3 regions of the Salipaludibacillus sp. CF4.18 genome follow, and region 2 is predicted to be linked to each of the others. Evidence: riboswitches for the same ligand, from Rfam matches in the RefSeq annotation. Region 2 holds a riboswitch; each other region holds the start of a gene.
What was found. Region 2 has a riboswitch for cobalamin ahead of ACHABW_RS22615 (ABC transporter substrate-binding protein). Riboswitches for the same ligand answer to the same signal wherever they lie in the genome.
Positions count from the first base shown of each region.

Region 1 (10,628 bases), on a different contig from region 2:
CTTCTGCACGATTTAAAAAATCTGAAATTTCTTGTTTTGATCGCTGTGTCATTCCTTTTTCCTCCTTTTGATTTTTTATCATGATGTCTATCTCAAAGCTACGCTAGACGATTCAAAAAGTAAAGAAATCTGCCATGATTTACTCTAAGGCTGAATTCGTGAAAAACTTCTTCAAAATATAAAAAAGTTAAAGACACTAGATGTCTTTAACTTTTTTACTGAGGCTATCGCTGGTTAGATTAAGAAAGCAGCTATTTTAAATAAAAGACGGCTATGCCGTTTTTCTTATAAATCATCAAAGTCGTTATCTTCTGAGACCTTGGTATATTGTCTGGATTTTTGTTCAAAGAAATCGGTCTTCCCTTGATTTACATCTTCATAAACTTTAATCCACTTCATCGGATTGGAGCGATATCCTTCAAAAGGTCTCTCAATACCAAGTTCGTTCACACGTTTGTTTGCCATGAACTTAATATAATCTTCTAGATCTTGAATTGGAATTTCAGGGATCTTCTCGCCAATAATATAATTAGCCCATTTTATTTCAAGTTCGGCAGCTTTAATAAACGTATCTTTTACAAACTGATCGATTTCTTCCGTTTGTAATTCAGGGTTTTCTTTTCGTAACTCTTTAAAGATATTCGCAAAAAGAAATACGTGTAGCTGCTCATCGCGGTTTATATAATTGATCATGGTTGATGTGGAAACCATTTTTTGATTTCGTGCTAAGTGATAAAAGAAACTAAATCCAGAATAGAAATTAAGTCCTTCTAAAATTACATCATAAACAATGGATTCTAATAGCGTTCGTGGCGTTGGATTCTCAACAAATGCTTCATAGCCCTCAGCAATAAAATCATTTCTTTCTCTTAAGATTGGATCATGTTTCCAATACTCGAAAATCTCATCTTGTTCATTTTTATTTACAAGACTGGATAAGACATAAGAATAACTTTGATTGTGGACAACTTCCTGAAATGCTAGCACGGTCATGAGTGCATTTAAACTGGAATCCGTTAAATATTTCGAAACGTGCATCGCATAATCTGTTTGAACACTATCCAAAAATGCAAGTAGTCCAATGATTTTCTTAAAAGCATCTTCTTCTGGCGGTGTAAGTGATTTAAATTGCTTTACGTCCGTACTCATATTGATCTCAAAAGGAGTCCAAAAGTTACCTAGCATGTTTTTATAAAGTGGATATGCCCATTTAAAGCGTACATCATCCCAGTTTAAAATATTGGAACTTTCTCCCAGGATAATTCCTGTTGACGCATTAGGAGCATTAACATCGTATAGTTTTCTTTGTGTAAGCTTCGTCATTTTCTATTCCTCCATTAGTAAAACAGATGATTAACTAGAACAACTGTCACAATCTTCGAGCTCGCTTGATGTGGAACGTACGTAATATGTTGTTTTCAGTTGATTATCCCAAGCAGCTAAATGAAGACCTAGCAGTTCTTTTGCTTTTATATTATTTTTTACATATAAATTAAATGAAATAGATTGATCAATATGCTTTTGTCTGGCACCATTTTGTTTAATACTCCAATGCTGATCAATCGTGTGAGCTGGCTTATAGTACCAGGTTGTTTCCTTTGATAAATTTGGCGCAGTGACAGGAATCTTGTAATTCTTTTTCTCCTCGGCATATTCTTTTTTGAAAATAGGATCAATCGAAGCCGAGGAACCTGCGATTAAGGAAGTACTGGAGTTTGGTGCCACCGCCATCAGATATCCATTACGAAGACCAGACAACCTTACTTCTTCTTGAAGCTCTCTCCATTTCTCAGACTCGTATCCCCGTTTCTTAAAATAAGAGCCGGTTGCGTAATCAGAGCCGTCAAAAGCTGGATAAGGTCCTTTTTCTTTTGCTAGTTTCATACTTGCTTTCATCGTATAGTAGTGAATTTTTTCATAAAGTTCATCTGCGTAAGAGACAGCTTCCTCTGATTCCCAAGTTATTTTCAATTCAGCAAGTAAATGATGCCAACCAAATGTGCCTAGTCCGATAGCACGGTATTTTTGATTGGTGATTTGAGCTTGAGGCACTTCGATTGTGTTAAGATCAATCACATTGTCAAGCATCCGAACTTCAATATTTATCAGTCTTTCAAGCACGTTTTCCTGCACAGCTTTTGCAAGGGAAATAGAACTTAAATTACACACTACATAATCACCTGGATTTTTCTTGGTAATCATCATGCCATCTTCGGTCACTTCTTCTTCGACTGTTGTGGAACTCATGTTTTGCATAATTTCCGTACATAAATTAGAAGAATATATCATCCCTTTATGCTGATTTGGATTCATTCTGTTTACCGTGTCACGATAAAACATATAAGGAGTCCCTGTTTCAAGCTGAGAAACCATAATTCGCTTCATAATGTCAATAGCAGGAACCGTGTCCTTGGATAACTTTTCATTTGCTGCACATTCTTCATAACGCTGGCGGAATTGTCCTTTACCCTTTTCTTCATCGTGAAAATCCTCTAAAGAGAACCCCATCACTGTTCGAACTTCATGGGGGTCAAATAAATGCCAGTCAGCCCGTTCTTCGACTTTTTCCATAAATAAATCAGGCAATGTCACCCCAGTAAATAAATCGTGGGTACGTTGTCTCTCATCACCATTGTTAAGCTTTGCATCTAAAAATGAAAAGATATCTTTGTGCCAAACATCAAGATAAACAGCAATGGCTCCTTGTCTCTGGCCTAATTGATCGACGCTGACAGCAGTATTATTTAATTGCTTCATCCAAGGTAGTACACCTGAAGACGTCCCTTTAAACCCTTTAATCGAAGAACCTTTAGCGCGGATTTTACCCATGTAAATACCAAGTCCACCACCGTTTTTACTGACAGTAGCTGCATCGGTATTGCTATCAAATATTCCTCGTAAGCTGTCATCCACTGTATCTATGAAGCAACTAGAAAGCTGACCATGCGTTTTCCCTGCATTAGCGAGAGTCGGTGTAGCAACGGTCATGTAAAGATTAGATAATGCCCAATAAGCTTCTTTAACAAGTGCTAATCGTTGTGATTCTGGTTCTTTGATCATTAAACTCATCGAAATGACCATAAATCTTTCTTGCGGCAATTCTAAAAGCCTGCCATCGTGTGTACGAGCTAAATATCGATCAGCTAATGTTTTGAGTCCAATGTATGTAAATAACTCATCCTGCTTATGGTTGATTACTGCTTCAATTTCGATGAGTTCTTTTGCTGAATAGTTGTCGGCTAGTTCTTTTTTGTAAAAACCTTCATCAACCAGCTTGTTGATGAAACCAGAGAAATTCTCATAAGCAGGAAAAGAACGGTTCAATTCCACTTCTTCGTATAACTGCTTAGCATAAAGATCAGCTGCCACGTATGTCCAATTTGATTCCTCTGCATGTAATTGATCTAGAGCACCTAGTACATATGCCGATTTATTTTTACCACTGCCGGCATCAATGTGATCAATACGGGTTTGAAATGCCTCCCATGATAAATCAGGAAATCGAGTTTGTAAATTTTTGATTCCTGTTTTTATATCATTTCTTATAACTGTTGTGTTTACCATTCATCTCATCCTTTCAAAGTAGAAAAGCGGTACCGTCTCGTCTCACTGGGAGAAGTTTAATCCTCTATTTTAGATGCTGGATAGCATAAAAGATTAAAACAAAAAAACCTTCCCAATCGGTGGGAAGGTAACATAAAACGGTAAGAGGGGGATAACGAACGACGTTCAAGATCACACGAAAAAATCATCTGCTTGAATCCTCTACCGTTTCTCATGCTCAACCCCCGAAGATCAGAAACTAAGAAAATAAGGCAGGTCTCCTGACTTTGCTTCATCCTACTTTGAGCCTTCCTGTATAATCACCATCAAAAGATGACAAATTTATACAGTGGTTCCCTCAAATCGTCCACATTTACAGTTGCGGGGACAGCTTCGGATTTACACCGAATTCCCGATTAAGCCTAGTAATCCAGGCACCTAATTTTCTTATTAATATGAAATTAACATACAAGATATAGATTTATAATTTAACGAAATACGATATCTTGATTATCCTACTATTCTATCTTACTTTTTTTGGGGATGCAATCTTTCTTTTTTAATAAATAAAAATATAATTTAACCCTTGAATTTAAGTGTCGTTTTTAGTAGAATACTAAACTTGTGAGTGTAGAATTGAAATTTTTATAAGAAAGGTGAATCTAATGCTTTATTATCCAACTGCTTTTGATTCAAAGCAGGAAAAAACGAAAGAAGATCGTTTCAGTGAATTAGAAGAATTAGAATTTCAAGTATTTCGTATGCAGCAAAATATGAAGGAAATCTCTAAACACCATGATGTACTCGGAATAGATGAAACAAAAGAAAATAAGTGGGTCATTATTTATGTCAGTGATGACGGAAATATTTGTAAAGTTATGGCTCATGATTGTGAAAAACCTTACCAAGGGAAATGGGATTTCTCAATACACGCTCATTACAAAGATGACTTCTGTGTCCATATAGATGATATTCGTGGTAAAGAAAACCTTGGCTTTGGCTCTGTTTGTATGAGATTTCTGAAAGAGTACACAGCGGAACGTAAAAATATACGTGCTATTTCCGGTGCGATTTCAAAGCGCGATTGGGGACATGTAGATCGTTTAGAGTATTTCTATAAAAAACATCGTTTTCACGTGGAATTAGAACCAGAAGAAAAGAAAGGCGAAATCATTTGGCAACCTATGTGACAGCCATCTCTTTAACGATTATTTGAATTTTTAGTAAGAATATCTAAGTTTTTCTCCAGTTTTTTATAATAACCTGCTGATAATCTGTCTTTAGCACCTCGCAAAATTTCTGTTGAATAGTGCTTTGGCGGTGCACAGGAGGTCTCCTTATGTATGACGGTGAATGACAAGACCTCCTTAAGTGTTCCTTGTTCTGTTTGAATGTTAATTAGTATAGGGCGGTAGTTTCCAGAGTGCACGCCTTCCCGATGAAAAAGGTAATCGATGGCCTTTTTTGAAACTGCATAAATGATCCCTTCTACCTTATCAGTAACATCCGACTCAATGATATCCGCCCGTCCCCCATCATTTTGAGAAATTAAATAATCCATCGTATGAGAGTCTAATGTTCCAATACCAACTACGTTTGAAAATTCTTGTTTCATTCCAGCCTTCTCGATTCTTTCCAAATCCATACACGAACCGTACGCAAAATAATTAACTTCTTTTACAGATGCATACCATTGGTAGATACTCCAATCTTGGAACGGAACAAGCGGGTTCGATTCTTGTTCGTGTTGATGTTCAATAACGTATACCCAGGCTTCTACTGCACCTTTATCTGTTTCAATCTTTTTTTTAGTTCGATAATAAAGGTTATCTGACCTTGATTCATCATAACCTTCAAGCATATCTAATTTAGGGAGTAGTTTATCATCCACCTCATGAATTTCACCAAACACATAGGTATCTCCTTTTAAAACCAAGGCTGGATACCCATACCCTGTGTCATATAGTTTTCCTTTTATTCGGGCTTGCGCAGAAAAAATACTTGCATTCTCGATTATTTGATTATTACTCTGTCCTTTTCGTAACGTTCCGTAAACAAATAGTTTCACAAGTATGCCTCCTATACAAATTCTAATTATATTACTCTGAGAGCTCGATGGATCTAATGACTGCAGCGGGATTGCCCCCGACTACTACATTGTCAGGAACATTCTTCGTCACAACGGAACCTGAAGCGACAACAACATTGTTTCCAATTACTATACCTGGATTAATTATTGCACCCCCGCCAATCCAAACATCGTTTCCTATTTTTATTGGTTTACCATATTCTAAACCTGAAGCTCTTTGAACAGGATCGATGGGATGAGTGGCCGTATATAGTTGAACATTAGGAGCCAGCATACAGCGGTCCCCTATATCAATTCTGCAGACGTCTAAAAGTGTACAATTGAAATTCGCAAAAAAATCATCCCCAACATATATATTGAAGCCATAGTCGCATCGTAAAGGCGCTTCGATGAAGGGGGTATTTCCAGCATGACCAAAAAACTCTTGTATCATCAATTCTTTTTGTTTATAGGCTCTAATCGGAAGTTCACTAAAGTTTTTCATCCAATCTCTGGCTCTTTCTCTTAACTCAAGTAATTCGGGGTCATTGGAAAAATACATCTCTCCCTCGATCATTTTCTCCTTTTCAGTCATCTACCATTTCACCCATTCTATTTTAGTTTACATAATTATTTTATCGACAACTAAGCTTGTTCGATAAGTTTTATTCTTTCTAATGATAATTCGTCGATTTTTTCACGTAGTAGTATTTGTTCTTCTTCCAGTTTTTTTAACGTTCTTGTCACTAAGTCAAATGTTTCTTCAATTTGGGTCATTGCTTGGGTAATTTTATTGTGGACCATCCAATCTATGACGATTCCATCGAAAAAATAATCTGCAAAAGTTAATAGTTCACTCATATTTAGATCTATTTTCATATGGTTTTGAATGTCCAACAATTCATCTTGAAATTGTCTTAATCGTTTTTCGGCTTCATGAACCGTGTTTTTAGCAGTATCCAAATGACTGTGCTTCATCGAAGTTGAGATAACGCCTCCACCAAACATATCGAACGTTGACCAACCTTTAGCTTTCTCAAAAGAGGTTTTTGCGTCACCTAGTGCCAGCTGGGCAATCCCTCCTGCTTCGATTGCTTCTTCATATTCTTGCAGCCCGCCCAATACATCAACCTCAGCTTCGGTCAGATCAAAAAGAGCTTGACTCCAAATACTCTGCTCATCATGAATGAGCTTTTCTTTCCGGTCTAACATCTTAGAGTAAATAGAATTTAGGTCTCCCAATTCCTTTATTTTTAATAAATATTCTTGTTGCTCTTCTTTTAATTCAGATAAAACCTTATAGGCTTCTTGGTATTTTAATTTCGCTTCGATTACTTCTTTTTCATGAGCCAATAATTTCTCTTGTTTATTGCCAGCGATCGTTGAAAAGATATTTGCAATGGAGAGATTTCTTAAGCTTTCGATGTCTTCTTTTTCATCTGCAAGTTTTTCTGCAAGAATGGAAGTGATTTCTTTCTTATTATTAATTTGCGTTTGAAGTCTTTCCGCTTGTTCTTTCCACTTCAATTGTCTTCGAAGTTGATCCTTTATTTCCATCAGATCTTCATTTAAACTTTTCATTTCGGTATCTCTCCTCTCTTCTTCTAATTGTACGGGATAACCACATAGTTGCAAATATAAAAGGATATATCTCTGCATCAATGTAAAAGCTTGTCGTAATAAGATTAACATACAGAAAAAAATCACCTCGACTCAGAGGTGATCCAACAATGTCTAACGTGTTAAAGACCTTTATATGCTAGTCTGTATATCTCGGCTAGTTCGGTTACAAGGGGGAGTTTTGGATTTGCTGTTGTGCACTGATCTTCAAATGCTCTGTCAGCAAGTAAATCTACTTTTGCTTCAAAATCTTTTTTATTTACACCACACGCTTCAATACTCATTGGAATAGCTAGTTCTTTCGCTAATGCTGTTACGGCTTGGGCAAGACTGTCCACCCCTTGTTCCGTAGTATTAGCTGGTAATCCTAGCATTCTAGCAATTTCTGCGTATCTTTCATCTGCTATAAAATGGTTGTACTTTGGAAACGCAGTAAATTTATTTGGTTTTGCAGCGTTGTAACGAATCACATGGGGCATTAATATCGTGTTTGAACGCCCATGAGGGATGTGGAATTCTGCACCTAATTTATGTGCTAAACTATGGTTAATCCCTAGGAATGCATTAGCAAATGCCATCCCGGCTATCGTAGAAGCATTATGCACTTTTTCTCGGGCAAGTTCATCATTTCCATTTCGATAGGCTCTTGGCAGGTAGTCAAATACAAGTTGAATTGCTTTCATTGCTAATCCATCTGTATAGTCGTTTGCCATGACAGAAACATAGGCTTCTATCGCATGTGTTAAGACATCCATTCCTGTATCAGCTGTTACAGACGGTGGTACAGACTGTACGTATACAGGGTCGATAATGGCTACGTCAGGAGTTAATTCATAGTCTGCTAAAGGATATTTGACGTTATTTTTTTTATCAGTAATTACTGCAAATGAGGTGACTTCAGAGCCAGTTCCAGAAGTCGTTGGAATCGCAACAAACTTTGTTTTGTTTCCTAACTTCGGATATTTATATACTCGTTTACGAATATCAAGAAACTTTTGTTTTAAGCCTTGGAAATCAAGGTCTGGATACTCATAGAAAACCCACATTCCTTTTGCAGCATCCATGGCTGATCCTCCACCCAGGGTTATAATAACATCAGGCTCAAATGCCTTCATCGCTTCCGCACCGGCCATTACAGTTTCAATAGATGGGTCTGGTTCTACATCTGAAAAAATCTCATATTGTACTTTTTCCTCGCGCTTATTTAAATAATAAAGAACTTTATCTACATACCCCATTTTAATCATCATGGCATCTGTAACGATCATCGCACGAGAAATATCCGGCATTTTTTCTAAATACTGTGTAGAATTTTTTTCAAAGAAGATTTTTGGTGGAACTTTGAACCATTGCATATTGTTTTTCCTGTTTCCTACTTTTTTATAGTTCACAAGATTAACTGTACCAACGTTCTGAGACACAGAGTTAGAACCATATGAGCCGCAACCTAATGTTAAAGATGGAAGGTAACCATTATATATATCGCCTATTGCCCCTTGTGAAGATGGAGAATTGGCAATAATTCTTCCGGCTTTCATACGTAAGGCAAAATCACGAACGACATTGTCATTGGCTGAGTGGATCACAGCCGTGTGACCCAGGCCACCAAACTCTAACATTTCTTCGGCACGATCAAACCCTTCTTTTATATCTTTTACTTTAAAGCAAGCTAGGATCGGGCTTAGCTTTTCTCTTGATAACGGTGATTCTGGTCCAACTGTTTTCAACTCAGCAATTAATATCTTCGTATCAGGATGAACACTTAATCCTGCCATTTTTGCGATTTCTGCTGCTGGCATCCCTACAATTTTTGGATTCACCGCACATGTATTTTCATTGATAGCTAGTTCTTCAATTAGTTTCCGTTCATTGTTCGTTAAGAAATAACAATTATTTTTAATTAACTCATTTTTAGTCTGTTCGTAGATGACTTGATCAATAATAACTGCTTGTTCGGAAGCACATATCATACCGTTATCAAATGTTTTAGACAGAATTAAATCATTCACTGCTTGCTTAATATTTGCTGTTCTTTCGATATAGCAAGGTACATTCCCTGGCCCGACTCCTAAAGCCGGCTTCCCAGTACTATAAGCCGATTTAACCATTCCAGCTCCACCTGTCGCTAAAACAACGGCAACACCTGGATGATTCATTAGTTGTTGCGTTGCTTCAATAGATGGTTTCTCAATCCATTGAATGCATCCTTCAGGCGCTCCAGCTTTAAGTGCTGCTTCATAAAGTATTTCGGCTGCTTTTTGACTGCATTTTTGAGCGGATGGATGAAAAGCAAAAATAATCGGGTTTCTTGTTTTGATTGATATAAGAATTTTAAACAACGTCGTTGAAGTTGGATTCGTAACCGGGGTTACCCCAGCTATAACTCCTACTGGTTCGGCAATTTCAATCATTTCTTCATGTTCGTTTTCAGCAACAATACCTACTGTTTTATCGTACTTGATGGCATGATAAATGTATTCTGTTGCGAACATATTTTTGATAATTTTATCTTCGTAGACGCCTCTGTTTGTTTCCTCTACCGCCATCTTAGCTAACTGCATGTGTTGATCTGCCCCTGCCAAAGCCATCTCTTTTACAATGGTGTCAATGTGATTTTGATCAAAATTTAAAAATGCTTTATGGGCTTTTTTAGCTTTTTCCACCAACCTGTTAACCTCTTGTACAGCCTCTGTCACATTTTTTAATTTTTTCTCGTCAACGGCCATTTTAATTCCTCCTTTTAATTCATTGTGAAGCATTTCACAATTGTTTTTAAAAAAATATAATGGTAGTAGCCTTTTACAAATTTAGTATATCGTACATAATTTTATAAAGCTATAGTTATATTGTGAAAATATTCACATTCACAATGTTTCCGTTTTCATTATGGCTATTTAGTGAATTACGCTCACCTTTTATTGCTTTATGTAAACGAAATCCCCCAGTGTATTGGAGGATTTCGTCTGACATTAAGAAATAGGCTGTTTGCTATTGGCAGTACTTTTTAATAAAGTTATTGATATTAGTTTCTTAATGAAATATTCCAGATCTGCTTGCTCATACTCCGCTAAATGAAAAGAGTAATTATGATGAAGGTTCCATTTTTGTAAAATATATTGAATCCTCTCTGCATCTCTTTCTGTTAACATGTCATCATCACAAAGGATTTCTGTAAAAAGATAACCTGTATTCCAATCTACACACGTTTGGAAATCTATACTTAACTTAAATACATCGTTTCTAAGAGTATCTTCATTTAAGGAATTAACTTCTGTCATACACACAGTTAACAAATCTGGCCATTGCATCAATTCATGACGTTTCTGATAGGTTATTTGAATGAGACCTTCATAACGAAGTTGGTGGCGGTAATAAATTTGAAATACTCTTTCTTTGC
Region 1 is NZ_JBIMEV010000013.1:2,462-13,089, reverse strand. It holds gene ACHABW_RS10560 (prenyltransferase) at 1-52, opposite strand, end outside; gene ACHABW_RS10555 (ribonucleotide-diphosphate reductase subunit beta) at 286-1,323, opposite strand; gene ACHABW_RS10550 (ribonucleoside-diphosphate reductase subunit alpha) at 1,354-3,564, opposite strand; cobalamin riboswitch at 3,798-4,000, opposite strand; gene ACHABW_RS10545 (hypothetical protein) at 4,209-4,733, shown strand; gene ACHABW_RS10540 (gamma-glutamylcyclotransferase) at 4,745-5,611, opposite strand; gene ACHABW_RS10535 (sugar O-acetyltransferase) at 5,643-6,206, opposite strand; gene ACHABW_RS10530 (hypothetical protein) at 6,257-7,192, opposite strand; gene adhE (bifunctional acetaldehyde-CoA/alcohol dehydrogenase) at 7,354-9,957, opposite strand; gene ACHABW_RS10520 (hypothetical protein) at 10,201-10,628, opposite strand, start outside.
Region 1: it holds a riboswitch for cobalamin, as region 2 does, so the genes downstream of both, ACHABW_RS10550 (ribonucleoside-diphosphate reductase subunit alpha) here and ACHABW_RS22615 (ABC transporter substrate-binding protein) in region 2, are expected to answer to the same signal.

Region 2 (10,628 bases):
TGCATCATCGAATCCCTATCGCCCAAAGCAATAATTAAAGAAATAATAGAGCCTAAAAATGCCCCAATAATAATTCCTGCTAAAATAATCGTTTCGATGGCCATGCTTCGACTGCTTAGTCTCACCAAGCCAAAAACGAGCATGAGTGTCAAAAATCCACAGACAATAGACACGATTGGTAATGTGAAATTCCCCAAACCAATAATAGTGAATTGGAAAAAGATCACAAACACAGCACCTAAAGCTGCACCTGATGAAACCCCAATCGTATAAGGATCCGCCAATGGATTTCTTAACAATCCTTGAAAAGCTGCCCCTGCTAACGCAAGCGAGGCACCTACAAAAAATGCTAATAGTACCCTTGGAAACCTGATATTCCAAATAATCGCTTCTTCATTACCTGGAACTTCCTGCATCCACCCTAAACCTAGCGTTTGATCTGCAATGATATGTAAGATTGTCGGGATTGGGATCGTAACACTACTGTAAAACAAACCAAGGAGGATTGTACTAAGTACAAGCCCCCCACTGAAAATGTATAACCATACTACTCTATTATTCAAAAACTTCCGGGTAGATAACTTCTGCAAGTGTCTCCACTCCTTCAATTAAACGAGGCCCCGGTCTAGTTACTGCATCGCTGTCCACGTCATAAATTTCATCGTTTGCTACAGCGGGAACATTATCCCAACCTTCTCGTGATGTTACTTCTGCAATCGGATCTTCCACATAGTATCCGTACGTAGTTACGATCACATCAGGGTTTAACGTAACGATTTCTTCTTCCGTTAAGCTAACCCATCCCTCTTGGTCCTCGGCAGCGTTTACTGCATGAATAGCTTCAAGCATTTCATGCATGAACGTACCTGTCCCGGTTGTAAAGATATCAGGTGATGGTGCAACTTCTATCCAAACCTTTTTTCTTTCATCTTCTGGGATGTCACTAGTCGCTTCTGTTAAAGCAGTGAGTCTTTCTTCCATATCTTCAATAATCGCTTCTGCTTCTTCCAATGTACCAGTCGCATCGCCGATAAGACGCATGGAATCATAAGCACCCTCGAAAGATGTAGCTCCCCCAATTACAAGAACATCAATCCCTGCCTCTTCATACTGCTCAAGAATTTCTGGGTGATTCTCAAAATGATAATCCGTTACAAGAGCTAAATCAGGTGCCAACGATAAAATGAGCTCGGCATCCATATCCTGCGCCCCTACAACTTCAATATCTTCCACTTCGGGAGGATAATTATCATATTCGGAAACTCCTACAAACTTATCGCCTAAACCAAGTGCAAAAGAGATTTCCGTATTACTTGGCTGAAGTGATACGATGGATTCTGGTTCAGATTCGATCGTTACCTCGTTACCAGCATCATCTGTTACTGTTACCGGAAATTCTTCAGCATCTGCCGTTTCATTCGCGCCATTGTTTTCCGTTGTTTCATTCGAGTTATTAGCTGCCGTATTTTCGTTTTCTTCCGTGTCTACTGCGGCTTCATTCGTAGTCTCTTCTACCTCAGTATTTGTATTACCGTTATTACCACATGCAACGAGCATACTCACTGCACCCATGAAAATTAAACTTCCTTGTCCCCATTTTTTAATCATACCTGTCATTTTTGTTTCCTCCTCTTAACTATCTGTAAATAAAACAAAAAAAGCGCAAATCCATAAGGAAAGGCACTAAGAATAAAATGCATGTGTGTAGACGGGGTTTGACAATAAAAATTCTATTAATAATAACAGAAAATGCCATGCATTTTAAACTTCCTTTCCTCGAAGGAGCTTAAAAACGAATAGGCAGGTCTCCTGACTCACGTCTTTTTGGAAAATCCGTTTCTCCTTCCCATGCCGACAGCACAGTGGAATTGCTAAACAGATTCTAGACGTTTACAGTGGCGGGACCGTGTTGGATTTTCACCAACTTCCCTTTTCACCCTTTACGTTTAGCAAAAGCCGCTACGCGAACTTTCGTTAATATAAAGGGAACCTATTTGTTCTATATGTAATTTGCTTCTTTGCTCTATCAGTCATTATAAGTTAGTTTTTACAAAAAGTAAATTTAATTTTCAGCGTTTCCTTTCTCCGCGTCAGAGACACCTGCAGAAGAAAACGTAGCCATTTCACGCAAGATTCTGGTAGAGGCTTCTAAGATAGGAAAAGCCATTGCAGCCCCTGTCCCTTCCCCTAATCTGAAATTCAAGTTCAATAATGGTTTCGCATCTAGTAATGCTAATGCAAATGTATGGCCAGCCTCTTGTGAGTGATGTCCAAAAATTAAATATTCTCTTACGTTACTGCATAATTTAGTCGCTAAAATCGCAGCTACTGTTGAGATAAATCCATCAACGAGAATTGGTGTTTGTCGAGAAGCACCACCTAGCATCGCACCAACCATTGCTGCAATTTCCAGACCACCTACTTTTGCTAAAATATCCAAAGGGTCATCCTTTGCCGGACGACGATCTGCAAGTGCTTGTTCAATAACACGCTGCTTTTTAATTAACGTTTCTGAAGAAATCCCTGTGCCAGTCCCAACAACCTTTAATACTTCTGCCCCACTAACGGCAGCTAAGATTGCACTACTGCTTGTTGTGTTTCCGATGCCCATTTCTCCAAGAATCAAGCTTTTAGCACCTTGACCGATCACTTTTTCAGACATGTTAATTCCTACACGTATTGCCTTTTCTACTTCTACTTTTGTCAAAGCATCCTCTTCAGCAAAATTTTTCGTACCAAAACCGATTTTCTCTTTGACAAGACCATCCCTGGTAATGGTTTCAGCGACACCGACATCAACAACTTCCAAAAAGGCTCCTAACTGATTCGCCAAAACATTTATCGCTGATCCTCCGTCCAGGAAATTATGAACCATTTGTGCAGTTACCGCTTGAGGAAATGCTGATACCCCTTCGTTAACCACTCCATGATCTCCAGCAAAAACGATAATAGCCGGTGGAGTCACTTGTGGAAAATTTTCTCCTGTTATTTCCGCTAATTGAACGACCAACTCTTCTAATTTCCCTAAACTACCGGGCGGCTTTGTCAACGTATCCAAATATGCTTCAACTTCCTTTGTTATCGATTTATCGACGGCCTTAATTTTTTTAATTGTTTGTTCCATCATCTAGCCCCTCCATCCTAGTTGTCCCTTTCCGAATCCGAAAACTCTTTCATCTTCTTTTCAATCAAGGCCATATCCAGACTTTTTTCAACAACCATTGCCAAATCTGAGAACGCTTTTTCTTTAATAGCCTCGAACGGCTTTCTATCATGGATAGGTGGTAAACCTAATCTGGTTCTTAGATCGTTTAGAATTTCTATCCGTAATAAATCATTGTGAAAGATATGATGGAAATACGTACCTATACAGCGTTGATCTGCTTGAATAAAACCATCATGACGACCGTCTGCTAATTGTATAAACGGTAATGAATATTTGTCCTCATATGTGGAATCACCCATATGTATTTCAAATCCTTTTACAGGAAGTTCACGATTGGAGTATCGTGCATTTCCTTCTGACAGAATCGTCACCTTTTCTTCTAAGAGTTGAGTATGTAACCCTTTGATCAACCCTAACCCATTCGTTTCTTTCGTGGCTGATTCAATCCCAAATGAATCTTCTATTTTCTCCCCCAGCATTTGATACCCTCCACATATGCCGATAATTGAGCTTTTGCCTGTTTCCACAAGGGTGATAATCTTATCGGCCATACCTAGTGCTCGAAGAAATTCCAGATCTTCTATTGTATTTTTACTTCCAGGCATAATGATCAAATCCGGCTGTCCAATTTCCTCTTTCTTTTTCACAAACCGAACATGACAGTCTTCCTCTTGAAACAGTGGATCAATATCTGTGAAATTAGAGATTCTCGGATATTGTATAACCGCGATATCGATATCCTTTGTCGTATCTTTTAAAGCTGTATATGTATCCAAAACGACAGAATCTTCCGCTTCAATATTCAAATCTTTTACGTGAGGAATCACTCCTAAGACTGGAAGGCTTGTGTATTCTTCAAACCATTTTAATCCTGGTTCCAATAATGAAAGATCACCTCTGAATTTGTTGATAATTACTCCAATAACGCGTTTTCTGTCTTCAGGATCAAGAAGCTGTAATGTACCAACCAGACTAGCGAATACCCCTCCCTTGTCGATATCGCCAACTAAGACAACTGGGGCATTTGTCATCCTTGCCACACGCATATTGACAAGCTCTCGATCATTTAAATTAACCTCTGCCGGGCTTCCTGCTCCTTCTATAATTATCCTGTCATACTCTTGGGTTAACGCTTGGTAAGATTCCCGAATAAGCATTAATCCTTGTTCATAAAAGTCCGTTCGATAAGAATCGGCTTCCATGTTTTGGTATGGCTTTCCATGAACAACTATTTGGGATCGACTTTCGCCGGTAGGTTTAATCAAAATCGGATTCATATTTGTCGAAGCCAAAATCCTTGCCGCTTCAGCCTGAACCCCTTGAGCACGGCCAATTTCCTTTCCGTCCAGTGTAATATACGAATTTAATGCCATGTTTTGTGATTTAAACGGAGCCGTTTTAAAGCCTTTATCGGCAAAAATCCGACATAAGGCAGTAACGACAATACTTTTTCCAGCATCCGAATGCGTTCCTTGAACCATGAGAGGTTGGCTTTTACCCAACTTGAGTCCCCCTTTCACTTTTTAGAATTCAATCCCTTTCACTGCTGGAATACCTTCATCATAGTAGTGCTTTTCTGGTTCCATCACTGAAACGAGGTCTGCAATATCCTTGATCTCCTTTTTTGCATCTCTTCCAGTAATCACTAGGTGAACATGATTAGGTCTGTTCTTGATCATATCAATCACTTCCGTGAGAGGTAACACATCGTCAATTGGAAACTTTTCCAGTGCTAACGCGTTATTTAATTCATCCAAGATAACGACATCATATTCTCCACTCATTACCGCAGCTTTCGCTTTAGGCCATCCGATTCTTAACGCTTCCCGATGTTCTTCCGGTGTTTTAGTCCATGTGAACCCAATGCCGAGCTGTGTCATTTCTACACCAAGTTTTTTTAATGCAATTTGCTCTCCGTAAGATCGCTCAGGCGATTTGATAAATTGAAAAATTCCAACACTCATTCCTCTCCCGATACTTCGAAGAGCCAGTCCTAATGCCGATGTTGTTTTACCTTTTCCGTGCCCTGTAAAAACGAGGGTCAAACCGTGTTTTTTCTGTTCATTCATTTTTTTGCCTCCTAAAATTGTATACTAAATGTATAAGTTCATTCTATCTTATAACTAACTCTTGCAACCAACTTATTGTTTGCACTTCCAAAACTTAAAGTAATTGTAGTTGGATTAGGTAATATCATCAACACTTTATTATGAAGTTTAGTGAAACAAGATTGTATTTCTGCCTAAGCTTCGGTATGATAATAGTGTGGAAAACCGTTTGCACAAATTATATCAAAAGAATTTCACTTTTATAAAATTTAAAAAATAAATCTATATTATAGAATATACGAGGTGGAGAAAATGGAGAGATTTTGGTGGAAAGAAGCTGTTGGATACCAAGTGTATCCCCGTAGTTTTCAAGATAGTAATGGAGATGGGATTGGCGATCTTCAAGGTATTATTCAACGATTGGATTATTTACAGGACCTTGGTATTAATTTTATTTGGATCTGTCCTATGTACAAATCACCTTTGGATGACAATGGATATGACATTTCTGATTATCAGGATATCTTAGAGGATTTTGGCACTATGGCTGATTTTGATGAGCTTCTTGAACAATGTCATGTGCGAGGAATTAGGTTAATTATTGACCTCGTTTTGAATCATACAAGCGATGAACACCCTTGGTTCATAGAATCCCGAACATCTAAAACCAATCCTAAACGTGACTGGTACATTTGGCGCGACGGAAAAAAAGAAAAAGAGCCGAATAACTGGGAAAGCATATTTGGTGGGTCTGCATGGGAGTATGATTCAAAAACGGATCAATATTTTCTTCACGTGTTTTCTCGAAGACAACCTGATTTGAATTGGGAAAATTCTGAAGTACGTTCCGCCCTTTATGACATGGTTAATTGGTGGCTCGATAAAGGAGTTGACGGATTCAGGATAGATGCAATTAGTCATATTAAAAAAAGACCTGGTTTTCCGGATATGCCTAACCCTCTCCATAAAAAATATGTATCTTCCTTTGACATGCATATGAATCAAAAAGGAATCCATACATTTTTGCAAGAATACAAGGATCAAACCTATGCAAAATACGACGACAAATTAATCGTTGGAGAAGCAAATGGTGTGAGTGTAGATGAGGCGCATTTATGGGTTGGTAAAACTGGAAAAATGGACATGGTTTTTCAATTTGAGCACCTTGACCTTTGGGACTCAAATCCAGATGTTGGTTTGGATATTCCTGGTTTAAAGAAAGTTCTGACTCGCTGGCAAAAAGGCCTGGAACACGACGGCTGGAACGCTCTTTTCGTTGAAAATCATGACAAAGCACGTGTTGTCTCAACATGGGGGAATGACAAAGAATATTGGCGTGAAAGTGCAACTTCAATTGCGACAATGTATTTCTTTATGAAAGGTACTCCTTTTATATATCAAGGTCAAGAAATCGGAATGACTAACAGTTATTTCCAATCCATTGAGGATTACCGCGATGTTGCTGCAAAAAATTTATATCAGGAACAGATGGAAGCAGGTGTGGAAAAAACAGATATCATCCATACGCTTGCTAATACATCACGTGATAACAGCAGAACTCCAATGCAGTGGTCTAGTGAAAAGAACGCTGGTTTTTCTGAGGGAAGTCCTTGGATCAAAGTTAATCCGAACTTTACGGAAATAAATGTTGAAAAACAGTCACAAGATAAAAACTCCATCCTTCAGTTTCACAAGGATATGATTCAACTTAAGAAACGTAATTCTATCTTTACTTACGGTTCTTATGACTTACTGTTAGCAAAGGATGAGCATATTTTCTCTTACAAACGTCAACTTGATGGTCAAACTGCAATTATCATTTCTAATTTAACAGATAAAGAAGCAACATGGTCAGTTGATTCAAAAGAAAACGCGATAAACAGTGAAGAAATTGTGTTACACAACCTTCCAATTACAGATCACCAAGATACGAAAAGTCTTTCTTTGAAACCCTTTGAGGCAAGAGTTTATTTGAAAAGAAAAGCCTAATCCTAGAGCTAAGCTAGCACTGACTAGAAAGTTTAGCTTCAAAAACGCTTAAGCGCACCAGCCTATTAGGCTAGTGCGCTTTTCCTTTCTAAGCTTCTCTTTTCACCTCTTCTTGCCATAGCATATCGATATGTGGAATATCATCTTCTGGATAAACCTCTGAGATTGGGCGGAATCCAAACGATGCATAAAACTTTTGCGCGTATTCTTGCGCCTGCAGTTTGATTTCCTTTTCATGAAGCTGTTCTTTTAAGAATTCCAAACCACGTTCCATTAGTTTTTTACCTAAGCCTGTATTACGGTAATCATGTCTCACTAACACTCTGCCGATGGATGCATGTTTTTCATAACTTATTCCTAATGGAAGAAGTCTTGCATACGTTATAATCTCATCATTTTCCTTTGCAAAAAGGTGATATGAGTCTTGATCTTTGTTGTCAATTTCCGGGTAAGGACACTCTTGTTCAACAACAAATACGTTCACCCTTTCATGTAAAATTTGATAAAGCTCCAATGTAGTTAAGTCATGGAACTTTTTTATATACCAATCCATATGTAGCTCTCCCCTTTATGAAATTGAAATCTCTAAACGTAACTTGTTAGGATGTTTTTGGCTTCATTAATTTCTTAGAATAATATAGAAAAGATATCCCAGATAAAAAACTACAAATATGATACCTTCCGCTCTTCCTACTTTCCATCCAGTCCTTGAAAATATTAGAAGTAAAACTGTAAAAAGAATCATCACTACTGTATCCGTGAATATTTTAACGTCTATCAACAATGGTGAGATGATCGAGGATGCCCCTAGAACAAACAATATGTTAAAAATACAGCTGCCGACAATATTACCAAGAGCAAGATCGCTGTATTTTTTCAATGCTGCAGTAATGGAGGTTACAAATTCCGGTAACGAAGATCCAATAGCTACAATCGTTAACCCTACCAATGTTTCACTCATACCAAATCGAAGAGCAATATCTGTACTGCTCTCTACAACCCAATAACCACCAAGAATTACTGCTGCAAGTCCTAGCAGGGTAAAAACACTGCTTTTTTTCCATTTTGCTTCACTCTTAGCAGATCTGTTTTCGACACCCGATTCCATCGCGGTATCTCGACTGTTCAGGGCTAACTCAATAATATAATACATGAAAATAAGAAAGAATAGTAACAGAACTAATCCATCGCCGCGTGAAAGCATATTAGATGCTTCTCCATCCACCCCAACATCCGCAACCAATGCCAGCAAAGCAATACTAGCAATGAGTGTAAATGGTATCTCTTTACGAACTGTTTGTCCCTCAACTTTTAGAGGTAATAATATAGCAGTTATACCTACAACTCCTGCGATATTAATGATGTTACTTCCAATAACATTTCCAATCGTTACACCGGGATTCCCTTCTAATGCCGCAATAATACTCACAGTCGCTTCAGGCGCACCTGTACCAAAAGCGACTATCGTTAGCCCAACTAATAATGGTGGAACGGCAAAAATCCGTGCCAATTTAGAAGCTCCTGTAACAAACCAATCTGCTCCTTTAATGAGTAATAAAAATCCTAACACCAGAAATAAATAGACCATCATTAAACACCTTCCTGTCTTTTGTCACTAGAAGGTCTTATTATTTGCTCTAAATCACTATTTATTCCATACTTAAGACTTATGTTAAACCTATTTAGAAACGTTTTTCCTACTACAAAACATATTATTTTACGTAACCAGTAAATCATGAGTACTACTAGCAAGAAAGGGTATGTATAATAAAATAGAGTTACATTTAGTATCGGAGGAGCAATTATGAAAAAATATCTCATTGGTTTGTCTACACTTATATTTTCAATTTTACTTGTTTTCGTAAAAAAAACCAAAACAGAATCCTCACCAAGCAGCCTTGAGGACAAAGAAGTCGCTATACCAAAGGATTCATCTACTCCGAATCCTTCACTTGCCCATTCAAGGGAAAAAAAACAGATTGAACCTCTGCCATTTAAAGGTGATATTCATCGTTCAAAACAAATTATTCAAGAATTACTTGAACAGGAGATAGATGTCGTTTCAATATATATTGAAGAAAATTATATCTCAGCGGTTTTCACTTCACCAAACCATCGAGTCAAGGATGATGTAGAATTCCTCTTTGACACTGTCAATCAGCAGATTGATTACCACTCTGTTTCCAGAATCGGCTATTCCGATATTGGTGTCAATAGAAAAAGATACGATGCCATTCGAGAAAAATACTTGGCAAACAGTTAGTCTATTTTCGTTTTAAAGGATATGATACCATTTGAAACCTCTAGGTGCCTTCTTTCGGTGAGGTCCTCAGCTATAGCTTTTCAAGGGCACTGTAAAAAAGATATTTCTTTTTCAGTGTCCTATTTATGCCTTCTGAAGCCTTCATCCATTATCTGCTTCATACCAAGTAAAATTATTTTTACCGTGGTTTTTAGTTTTATACAAAGCTTGATCCGCTCGCTTTAGCATTTCAGCCAGATTTGAATTCTCATCGCTCCAAGTTAGCCCAATACTTATTGTCACAAAAACTTTTTCATCTTCATAAACCCAAGGTTCATCCATTGAATGAATCATCCTTAACGCAATAGCATTCACTTGTTCTTCGTCTTTTAATGTCGGAAGTAACACAGTGAACTCGTCTCCACCGATCCTAGCAATAGTGTCTTTAGAACGCATACATTTCTTTAGTCTGATAGCAAACTCACGCAACAGTTCATCACCTGCTTCGTGCCCAAAACGGTCATTTACTTGCTTGAAGTCATCGAAATCTAAGTACATAATCGTAAAAGGATCTTTTGTTTCTATATATCGTAAATACTCTTCTTCTAGCTTTCTATTAAACATATTTCGGTTAGGCAGCCCTGTGAGAGCATCGTGAAACGCCATATGGCCAACATATTCTTCATAGAGTTTCTTTTTGGTAATATCTCTAGTAATACATAAGACAAACTCTACGTTATTTGATTTATATGTAATTGGTGACAATATAGACTCATCCACACATCCGTTTATTCGTTTGAATTCATAACTCATTGGTCGATTCTCCACACACGTTTCCTCATATTGTTCATGAAGTATGGCGGCAACATCTTCTGGAAGAACATCAAATAAACTTTTTCCAATAACATCCTCTGTTATGTTTGCTCTGCTTTTTCCTTCTTTATTAACAGCAACATATATAAATCCATCTTCTGATACTTGCATCACAAAAACTGCATCTGTCATACAATCAATAAAAGTTTGGAATTCATCGCGCAAGTTTACAAATAATTCTTTAAGCATGATTATCAAATCCCTTCACTAACAAATTCTCCTCTCAATCATACAGGAATAAATTTGCTATCGCTCACGGTAACTATATTATTAACAAATGAATAAAGAAAATCTGGCTCAGAGATAATTC
Region 2 is NZ_JBIMEV010000064.1:7,075-17,702, forward strand. It holds gene ACHABW_RS22610 (FecCD family ABC transporter permease) at 1-590, opposite strand, end outside; gene ACHABW_RS22615 (ABC transporter substrate-binding protein) at 556-1,617, opposite strand; cobalamin riboswitch at 1,783-1,976, opposite strand; gene cobT (nicotinate-nucleotide--dimethylbenzimidazole phosphoribosyltransferase) at 2,063-3,124, opposite strand; gene ACHABW_RS22625 (cobyric acid synthase) at 3,142-4,668, opposite strand; gene cobO (cob(I)yrinic acid a,c-diamide adenosyltransferase) at 4,690-5,235, opposite strand; gene ACHABW_RS22635 (glycoside hydrolase family 13 protein) at 5,527-7,203, shown strand; gene ACHABW_RS22640 (GNAT family N-acetyltransferase) at 7,292-7,756, opposite strand; gene ACHABW_RS22645 (calcium/sodium antiporter) at 7,823-8,791, opposite strand; gene ACHABW_RS22650 (DUF1499 domain-containing protein) at 9,008-9,466, shown strand; gene ACHABW_RS22655 (diguanylate cyclase domain-containing protein) at 9,608-10,507, opposite strand.

Region 3 (10,628 bases), on a different contig from region 2:
AAAATATTCCTATTGTGCCAAGAAGTTATGCCCAATACCGGTCTAATGTTTTAATGGGCCAATTAGAAAATCCGGCCTTTTATACTCTAGGGGAAACAAGGATTCAACGGGCGGATGAATCCCTCTATTGGATTACTCCGATTGAATATGATGGTATTTTCCGTTGGTATCGAAGTGACTTTGTTCCGGGTTACATTAGAGTGAGTGCAGAAAACCCTCGGGAAGAACCTGAACTTGTTTATACTGAAATGAATTATGTTCCGTCTGCGTATTTCCATGAAAATTTAGAGCGTCATGTTCGCACAGAATACCCAGAGATTGTTATGCATGACACGACATTTGAAATTGATGAAGAAGGCAACCCTTTTTACATTATTAGTTACGGGCATTTCACTGAATTTCGTCGTGTGGCAGAAGTCGACGGCGTCGTCACCATTAACCCTGCAAGTGGAGAAATGGAAAAATACGATGTTGAAAATACTCCTGCATGGATAAATAGAATTTACCCTCCTCACATTGCCGAAGAGAGAAACACATGGTTTGGTATTTACAAACAAGGCTTAATTAACCGCTTTTTTGGCAGAGAAGGGCTTACACAACCTACTGAATGGGGCGCTGATGATGCTGTGACCGGCGTTGTCAATGCGGACCTTCAGCTAAACTGGTTTACGGACCATATGCGTTTACAAAACGAAGGAGAAGAAGCCTCAAATTCCATGGTTGGTTTTACAATGTTTGATACAAGAACCGGAGATCTGAATTACTTTCGGGATGCTAGTGGAATGTTAAACGGTCGAACTGCAATGAACTTAGCTGAGCGTACATTCCGTCGTGATGACTATGTTCCAGGAACACCATCCTTGTACAATATATATGGTCAATATACATGGGTCGTTCCTCTAATGGATCGTAATTCTGTCTTTAGACAAGTGATGCTTGTCAGTGCACGTGATGAGAATGTATATGGTCACGGAGAAACAAAACGGGAGGCTTTTGGTGCCTATCAACTAGAACTCTCCAGAAATATAGACGAGGATATTGTGCCTGGTGAATTAACTGATATGGTTGAAATCACCTCAACAGTTGAACGAGTCTATCAATGGGACCGGGAAGATAATGTTACAATCAGGCTATTGTTAGAAGGGGAAGATCGAATTTTCACCGTTAACGCATCTTCATACCCTCGATCAGTATTCATTGAACCTGGTGATGAGATAACAATATCTTTCATGGATTCAGGGGAAGACATTCAAGTTATCGAAGAACTAGATTTTTAAATAGAATCCTTCGTTCCCAAGAAAATCGTCCGTTTAGAGCGAATTCGATTACTCTGTTCGAAGTAAAACTACAATCGTATTAATATTCAACACAACAACCAATAAAAAAGGATGGTACCGCATGAAACAATTTGCGGTACCATCCTTTTTTTAAGAGATAATTTATAAAATTAGCAGCTACCTTCACACCGCGCGTATCAAGGGAAACCCTCCCTTCTTTTCGAGTAGCACCTACACGCAATTCGAAGGTGCTACTCGTGGCGGTGGAAGCTGACGCTGTATTTAATAAAAGACGGCTATGCCGTTTTTCTTATAAAACTTTTATTTCGCAGAGATGAGTGATCTCGCCTTTTTGGTTGCTTCCACCATATTCTCTAGTGCTGCGATCGTTTGATCCTCTGTACGTGTCTTAAGACCACAATCCGGGTTGACCCAGAACGATTTCGCAGGTAAAACTTCCAATGCTTTTTCAATTACCTGAACCATATCGTTTATTTCTGGGATTCGCGGACTGTGAATATCATAAACACCTAGCCCGATTCCTTTTTCATATACATTCGTTTTAAATATTTGTATTAGTTCACCATGACTGCGGGATGTTTCAATAGAGATAACATCAGCGTCTAATGCATTTATTGAATCGATAATGTCGTGAAATTCACAATAACACATATGAGTATGTATTTGTGATGTTGGAAGAACGTGTGCTGTTGCTATACGGAATGATTCAACAGCCCAAGATAAGTATTCCTGTTGATCCTCCGCTTTTAGAGGAAGTCCTTCTCGCAATGCCGGTTCATCTACTTGAATCATTTCAATCCCTGCATTCTCTAACGCTTCAATTTCCTCTACAAGAGCTTTCGCTATTTGCCTGGTTACTTCCTTGTTTGAGATGTCATCTCTTACAAATGACCAGTTCAGGATCGTTACAGGACCTGTGAGCATTCCCTTTACCGGTTTCTTCGTTAATGTTTGTGCATATGCTGTTTCTTTCACAGTCATTGGTTGATCAAAGTTTACATTCCCGTAAATCACCGGAGGCTTCACACAACGAGACCCGTAGGATTGAACCCAGCCATTCTTAGTAACCGCGAATCCTTCAAGCTTTTCTCCAAAATACTCTACCATGTCATTTCTTTCAAATTCTCCATGTACAAAAACATCGAGACCAACCTTTTCTTGAATGTCTATCCACTTTTCAATCTTTTCGTTAATTAACGACTCGTATTTAAGGTCGTCTAGCTCCCCTTTACGCCACTTTGTTCTTGCTTGACGCATATCTTTCGTTTGGGGAAAGCTTCCAATAGTCGTAGTAGGTAAGAATGGCAGATTCCATTTTTTCTCTTGCAGACCTTTGCGTTTCTCAAAAGAGAGCTCTCTCTCTGTTTTAATACCTGCAAGTGTTTGCGCCTCAATATCTTTTCTGAAAGGAGATTGGTTGAATTCCTCTACTTGTTTTTGATGGTTTTGAAAGTCTTGTGAATATTCCTTGCTACCAGAACGGAAATGATCACCTAATAGTTTTAGCTCAACTAATTTTTCATCAGCAAAAGCAAGCCCGTCTTTGAGTTCTTTTGTTAATTTCACTTCCTGATTTAAGGATACTGGAACATGTAAAAGACTTGAAGAAGTTTGAATGAGTAATCTCTCACTGGATACTAAGCCTTTTAATTCTTCTAATAGTTGCACAGATTTCATTAAATCAGCTTTCCAAATATTTCGACCATCAATTAGGCCAACTCCAAGAATTTTATCGTTTGGAAAACCTAATTCCTTGATATATTGCAGGTTCTTCCCTTTGTCATGCTTGAAATCCAACCCAAGTCCTTTAACTGGAAGAGAGACAATCTCGCTATAATAATCGACGGAATCGAAATAAGTTTGAAGAAAGATATTAGCTTCTGGTACAGCCTTTGTAAGCTTTTTATATAATTCTTTGAATTGATTAATATCTTCTTGCGACAATGATGTCACTAATGATGGCTCATCTAATTGTATAAGTGAGGCACCTTCGTCATGTAATTCCTTGATAATTTGCTCATATAATGGCGTTAATTTATCAAGCAAAGTCGAAAATTCCTTAGGCTCATACCCTTTAGATAGTTTCAAGAATGTAAAGGGTCCTAATATAACAGGCTTCCCATCAATGCCTAATTCTTTCTTTGCTTCTTTATATGCTTTGAGTATTGTATTTTCTTTAACTTGTGGAGTCCATGAGGCTTCAAATTCAGGTACGATATAATGATAGTTTGTATCAAACCACTTCGTCATTTCACTTGCTTGTCCAGCTTCACTTCCCCTTGCCATCGAAAAAAATGTTTCAAGTGTATCATTTTGCTTTGATTTAAACCTGTCTGGGATAACTCCAAACATCATTGCTGTGTCTAGTACATGATCATAGTAACTGAAATCTCCCACCGGAATAAGATCAATTCCACTATCTAATTGTTTTTGCAAATGCGATAGTCTAATTTGCTTCATTTTTTCATTCAAAATCTCTTCAGTAATATCTCCTTGCCAATAGGATTCTAGTGCCCTCTTCCATTCTCTTTCTTGCCCTATTCGTGGATAACCTAGATTACTTGTTTGCAAAATTATTTTCCCCTCTCATTTTTAAAACTATTATCTTCGGTTTGAGTTACGATGACCTAAAGGATCTATTCCCTATCAAAACGAAAAAAAAGGATATTTTCGCCACCTCTAAAAGGGGCAAAAATATCCTTACGTATTTGTATGAGATACTAATGACACCTCCCTATTTCCCGTAGGTCGACAGTGTTGAGAACTAGGCAGGTCTCCTGACTTTTAAATCATCATGAATTTGGCCTTCCCGGAAATCAATTCCAGTGACATCATCAAATTCACTCATTAAATACAGTGGCGGGACCGTTCTGGATTTTCACCAGATTCCCTTTTAATTGTTTAATATTCAGTCTTTTTTTAATAAAACATGAGAAATTAAACAAACCTATTTCATCATTATGAAATTCCTTGAATCTTACTTCTTTTCAGACTATTTGTCAATAGCCGCACTATTGAATTATCAATACCAAGAATGAAAAAAGGCCTGCACCACTTGGATTTATTCCAATGATGCAGGCCTTTCAAAAAGTTTTTATTATCTGCTCTCTTTTTTATAAGCCAATGATTTAACTTTAGCAGCTGGTCTGCTGCTACTGCTTCCGCTATTTCGACCGCGATCACGATCTGTGCGTGGACGACTGTTCGGCTTTCTTGAACCGCCACCTCCGTCACGTCGTTTACCACCGCCGCCGTAGCTTCCGCCACCTCCGCCGCCACGTCGTTTAGAGTGGGCAGGAGCTTCGCTTGTAAGACGAACTGGTGTCTGACTTGGCTCTTTCGTCATCGTTTTCAAAGCTGCTGCGACAAGTGTCTCAGCATCATGCTCAGCCAATAAAGACTTAGCCGCTGCCATTAAATGTTCAAAATTACCTTTACGTAGAGACTCCTGTAAGTGATTCACAGAACGATCTTGACGACCAGCTAAAGCATCTTCATACGTAGGCATAGATTGACGCTTCATTGTTTTTTTAGTAACCTTCTCAATGATTTTAAGATGATCACGTTCTTTTGGCGTCACAAAGCTAAATGCGATACCACTTTTTCCTGCTCGGCCAGTTCGGCCAATTCGGTGAACGTAGCTTTCCGAATCTTGAGGAAGATCAAAGTTAAAGACGTGCGTAACATTATTTACATCTAGTCCACGAGCAGCAACATCTGTAGCTACGAGAATTTCGATTGTTCCACGTTTGAATTTACGAATAACTGCATCACGGCGTTCTTGCTTCATGTCTCCGTGTAAACCTTCAGCAGCGAATCCACGAATACCTAGTGATTCTGTTAATTCATCGACGCGACGTTTTGTTCTACCAAAAACAATCGCTAATTCTGGTGGATCAACGTCTAAAATATGACTTAGAGCATCAAATTTTTGCTTTTCCTGCACTTCAATATATCGTTGTTCAATATTTTCGACAGTCATTTCCTTTGATTTAATAGCAATAGTAACTGGGTTTGTCATAAACGAATTAATAACTGTTTTTAATCGCTTCGGCATTGTTGCAGAGAATAACATCGTCCGACGATCTTCTGGAACTTCTTTAAGGATCGTTTCAATATCTTCAATGAAACCCATGCTTAACATTTCATCTGCTTCATCCAATACTACTGTGTTCATATATTCAGGACGAATTGTTTTACGGCGCATATGATCCATAAAACGACCAGGAGTACCAACAATAATTTGTGGATTTTTTTTCAAACCTCGAATTTGTTTCGAAATTTCTTGCCCACCATAAATTGGCAAAGCTGTAACTCCTTTTTCTTTTCCTAACTTATTTAACTCTTCACAAACCTGCATAGCTAACTCACGTGTTGGAGCTAATACTAGACCTTGAGGATGACGAGCTTTCGGATCAACTGATTCTAACAAAGGAATACCAAATGCTACGGTCTTACCTGTACCAGTTTGAGCCTGTCCAATAACATCTCTACCATCTTTTGCAACAGGTATTACTTGTTCCTGAATTGGTGTTGCTTCCGTAAATCCCATTTTCTCGATCGCTTTTAATATTGGTTCCTCGATATTTAAATCTTTAAAAAGTGCCAAATTTATAATCTCCTTTTGGTTCATCTTTCCCGTAACGGCGCAAGGTAATTCTTAAAATTACTAAGCGCTATATCAATAATATTTAAAGAAAACAGCCCATTCCTTATAGATAAACGGAACAAGCTGCTTATGTTATCCTCGTTTTGAAGGGCTTCATCTTTATCTTATACGAAAAGGATGAATTTCATGTATTTTTTTATTGATTTTAAATCAACCTTTTAACTATATCATATTTTTACCAAACTGACCACTAATTTCTTCATTCTACGTTTTAGGTGCCAATGACTTAAGATCAAGCAGCTCTTCAATATCATCTTTGCCTAACGATGTAATCATTGTTTCGCCAGGTTGGATCACACGATCTAATAGATCACGTTTCTTCGCCTGTAGCTTGTGAATTTTTTCTTCGATTGTTCCTGTTGTAATCATTTTAGTCACTTGCACGACTCGTTTTTGTCCATATCGGTAAACGCGGTCTGCTGCCTGTTCTTCCACGGCAGGATTCCACCACGAATCAAACAAAATGACCGTGTCTCCTCCGGTTAAATTCAACCCTGTTCCACCTGCTTTTAAAGAGACGAGAAATAAGTCTTTTTCGCCATTATTAAATCTCTCGGCAAGTTCTACTCTGTCTTTTCCGGGAGTCGAACCATCTAAATAATGATAATCCCGTCCCGCTTCAAATAGGCGACTCTTAATAATCGAAAGCATTGTTGTGAACTGACTAAACAGCACCACTCGTCTTCCTGAGTTTCGTGCTTCTTCTAAATATTCCATTAATCGCTCTAATTTACCCGAACTTCCTTCATATTCTTTTAAAAACATACCTGGATGGCAGCAAATCTGTCTTAGTCTTGTTAATCCAGCAAGTATTTTCATACGATTTTCCTGTAATTTATTTTCTTGAATAGCTGAGCTTGCTTCTGCCTGTAAAAGCTGAAGTTGCCCTAAATACAATGCCTTCTGGTCTTTTGTTAAGTTTGTGTACTCTACGGACTCAATTTTCTCTGGAAGTTCTGTTAATACATCCTTTTTCATTCTTCTCATTACAAACGGTTTTATACGTTTTGCAATTCTAGCTTCCTCCATATTTTTATACATATGTCTATTTTTGAAAATTCCCGGTTGGACAACAGATAATATGGAGAACAACTCATCCAGCGAATTTTCGATTGGAGTACCACTCAATGCAAAACTTTTCGATGCTTTTATTGCCTTCACTGCTTTAGCTGTCAGTGTACCCTCGTTCTTTATATACTGTGCTTCATCTAAGACCATTGTTGTAAAAGACTGTTCCTCATAATCTTTGATGTCCCGACGAATTAACGGATAGGAAGTAATCCATACATCACAGTTTTTTGCCTGTTCAAGTACCTCTTTTCTTTCCGTTAACGATCCTGAGATAATTGCAGTGGTTAAGGTGGGAGCAAAACGTTCAATCTCTTTTTGCCAGTTATAGACAACACTTGATGGACAAATAACAAGAGCCGGTCCCGCATCATACTCTTCTTTCACAGCCTGCAAATAGGCAATCGTTTGAAGTGTTTTTCCCAATCCCATGTCATCCGCTAAAATTCCGCCAAATCCATAGTAGGACAGGGACATTAGCCATTGAAAACCACGTTTCTGATAGTCTCTGAGCACATCATCTAAATGAGCTGGTATTGGAAAGTCAATCTCCTCAGGATCGGTCAGTCGTTCAATAAGCTTTTTGAAAGCACGATCTCTCTTAACCAGCACTTCATTGGTCTCCGAGAGTTGAAAAGCACGATACATAGGAACTTGAGCACTTGCTGATGCATCCTTACTGGATATTTCAAGATCCTCCATCACTTGTTTCATTCCTTGAAACTCTTCACTTTGCAAATGAAGATATGCTCCTGAATCTAAACGGTAATATTTCTTATTATCTAAAAGACTTCTTAAAACCTCTGACATTTCTTCTTCAGAAATTCCTTCAATTTCAAACTCCACATCTAAATAATTGAATTTCTCATTCGTTTCTACTTTTACAGCGGGACGTTCTAGCGGCTGATAGACAACATTCCGTAAGTTTGACGTAGCATACAAGTGAAACAGCTCCGAGAGTTCCGGTATATCGTAAGAAACGAAGTGAAGAATTTCCTCTATGTCATCCAGATACAGTTCTGTACCATTGAATTTAAAAGGCACGTTTTCAATATACGACAATAAATAAAATTCTTTTTCAACGTCCCTGACAATCAGCTGATTTCCTTCCTTTTCGGTTTGTTTAAACGGAGAAAAAGTTACTTCTCCATACTGAAAAACCACTTCAGCTGTTGCCCTCTCTTCATTATAATCTACATATAACTTAGCAACCAATGGCGACATTTGAATGTTTTCCCGGATGGAATCGCTCAGGGAGACGTCACCTATTTCTCTTAGCCTAGGCAAAACAACCGAAGCAAACGTTTCTAATTGATTTTCTTCTACGAGCAATTCCGGCGTATCTTCGAGTACCATTTGAAAAAACAAAGAATCGAACGCTTCAAGCTGTGCCCCTTCTAAAGGGTAAAAAGTTCCTAATAAATATAAGAGCCCGTATCGTTTGCCAAAATATTGAGCATACATGGCTCCTTCCCATTTCATCCGATAAATACCTTGATTTGACGAATCCTCCACTACACTAAATTCTAGTGGTGGCTTCCCTGTACTGATTTCAAAATGATCGAGAGGACTAAATGCATCTTCAATGACTATTTTTCGTGGTTGTAACAACTGAAGCATCTCCATCACATATGAGGAGGGAATATGAAAACTCCGCTGCTGTTCCGCTGTTCTTCTCAAGTAAGAATAAGAGAAAGCAGGTTCATCCGATTTTTTCATATCTAAAATCATGCTCATTTTACGAAAGATTTCAATATCTTCTTCTTCAAAGAAATAGTCGGATGGATGATACGTAAATAGTTTTGAAAATTTCAGTGCTTCGTTCTCTTCAACTGCTTTTAACAAATCGGTAATGCTTTTTACGACGTACAATCGTTTAGGTCCAATTTTCAATTCTAATTCAATTGCTCCGGCTATTCTTTTGCTGAATGTGGATTCTAACTTAATCGTATATTCCACTTGCAATGCTTCCCGTTCATGAAATGTTTCCTGTTTTTTTACGTATAATTGTTCAAATGATTCAATGAGTTGCGAAGTTCTCTTTCTTTCTTCCGAAGTCACATTAAATTGGGAAACTTGAGCAGTTACGTCAGCATTTATTTCACTTAACATTGCTTGCCCCTTCTTGTCTTCAGAGATGGCAATAAGTGCTGCAACAACATGTTTACACGGTCCAGAGTATGCTTCATCTGCTGGACAAGAGCATTCCATCCGATTCAAATTCAAACTCGAATCAAATCCAATTTCAACTTTATAAAGCTCGTTCCCTGCTACTTCAGCTTCATACATAGACTTTTCCTTATTTATTGATAAATCCAAAACGTTATTTAATTGGAAGTATTTCTTTCCTTTATTGAAAGTTTGCGTATGTGCGGAAATATTGGATATATCTTCTATTGTCATTGTTTTCAGGTTCATTTTCCCCACCTGCTTTTCCATTTAATTGAAATCTAGGTCATAAAAATATCTAATCTTTTAATCTTACCAAAAAATTTGAAATAAATCTAAATTTTAATGATGAACAAATATATTATTCTTTATATTTTGGTTTTGTTATCACTGAATACAGGTTTAATTAGTACTTGGTATGTGGATTCGAGCCCTCTGTTCGAAAGCATACAACATTCTCTAAAATCAAGAGTTTCACCTAACCAAATGATCTTAGATATTAATGAAAATAAACAAAGATTACAGAATTAACATGAAATTAACTTAAACACTAAAGGAATGTAAAGTCTGGTTAATATGTTATCTGTAAAGTGAATCTTGTACATATAAAACGAAAGGAGCGTATTTATGTAGTTTTATGCCATGTAAATTAAGATTTTTTAGTGTATGTATGATTATATTTTCTTGTGCTTTTATTATTAAAGATTTATCTGCTCACGTAAGATCCTGCTTGAAATTTACCTGAATGCTAAAGCCTCTTCTTCCTGATGCCTATACTAGGATTACCAATCTTGCATATCTTCAATCATTGAAAGCAGGGGTAGTTTTCTGTAACTAGCAATCGTAAAACCTACACTATAAAAACTTAATATTTTGAATTAACTGAATAAATATTGACAGGTTACCTTGCAACATTGCTTTATAGTTTGATTACTACGTATATGATAATCCCTAAATCTATTAAAATATGAGGAGGTAACAATGAGAAATCTATCAAAAAATAAGTTTTTTACTAGTTTCCTAATTGCTATTATATTGATGGCAAACTTATCCAGTGTGTTTGCTCCTATGGCGAATGCAGCAGAAAATGAGGAACCATTAACAGTCGCTGAGGTGCTTGAATTAGAAGTTGGAACGGATGTCACTGTAAAAGGGTACATAGTTGATGCATTTAATGGTAACTATGCTCTTAAGTTATCTGATTCATTGGAAGACACATCTTCTTCTATCAATGTAAAATTAGAATCCGATCAAAGAGATACATTCAATCCACAGCTTAATCTTAATGCTCTAGATAAAGAAGTTATTATTACTGCTAAGATTGGACATTACTTTTCAGTTAAAGCTATAACCGGGGTTTCAAACATTGAATTTGTTGATCCCTCCGTGCCGACTGGACCCGAGGAACCTGAAGAACCTAACGA
Region 3 is NZ_JBIMEV010000044.1:24,323-34,950, reverse strand. It holds gene ACHABW_RS19770 (hypothetical protein) at 1-1,277, shown strand, start outside; gene metE (5-methyltetrahydropteroyltriglutamate--homocysteine S-methyltransferase) at 1,599-3,872, opposite strand; cobalamin riboswitch at 4,049-4,264, opposite strand; gene ACHABW_RS19760 (DEAD/DEAH box helicase) at 4,396-5,907, opposite strand; gene ACHABW_RS19755 (SNF2 helicase associated domain-containing protein) at 6,172-9,453, opposite strand; gene ACHABW_RS19750 (5'-nucleotidase C-terminal domain-containing protein) at 10,186-10,628, shown strand, end outside.
Region 3: it holds a riboswitch for cobalamin, as region 2 does, so the genes downstream of both, metE (5-methyltetrahydropteroyltriglutamate--homocysteine S-methyltransferase) here and ACHABW_RS22615 (ABC transporter substrate-binding protein) in region 2, are expected to answer to the same signal.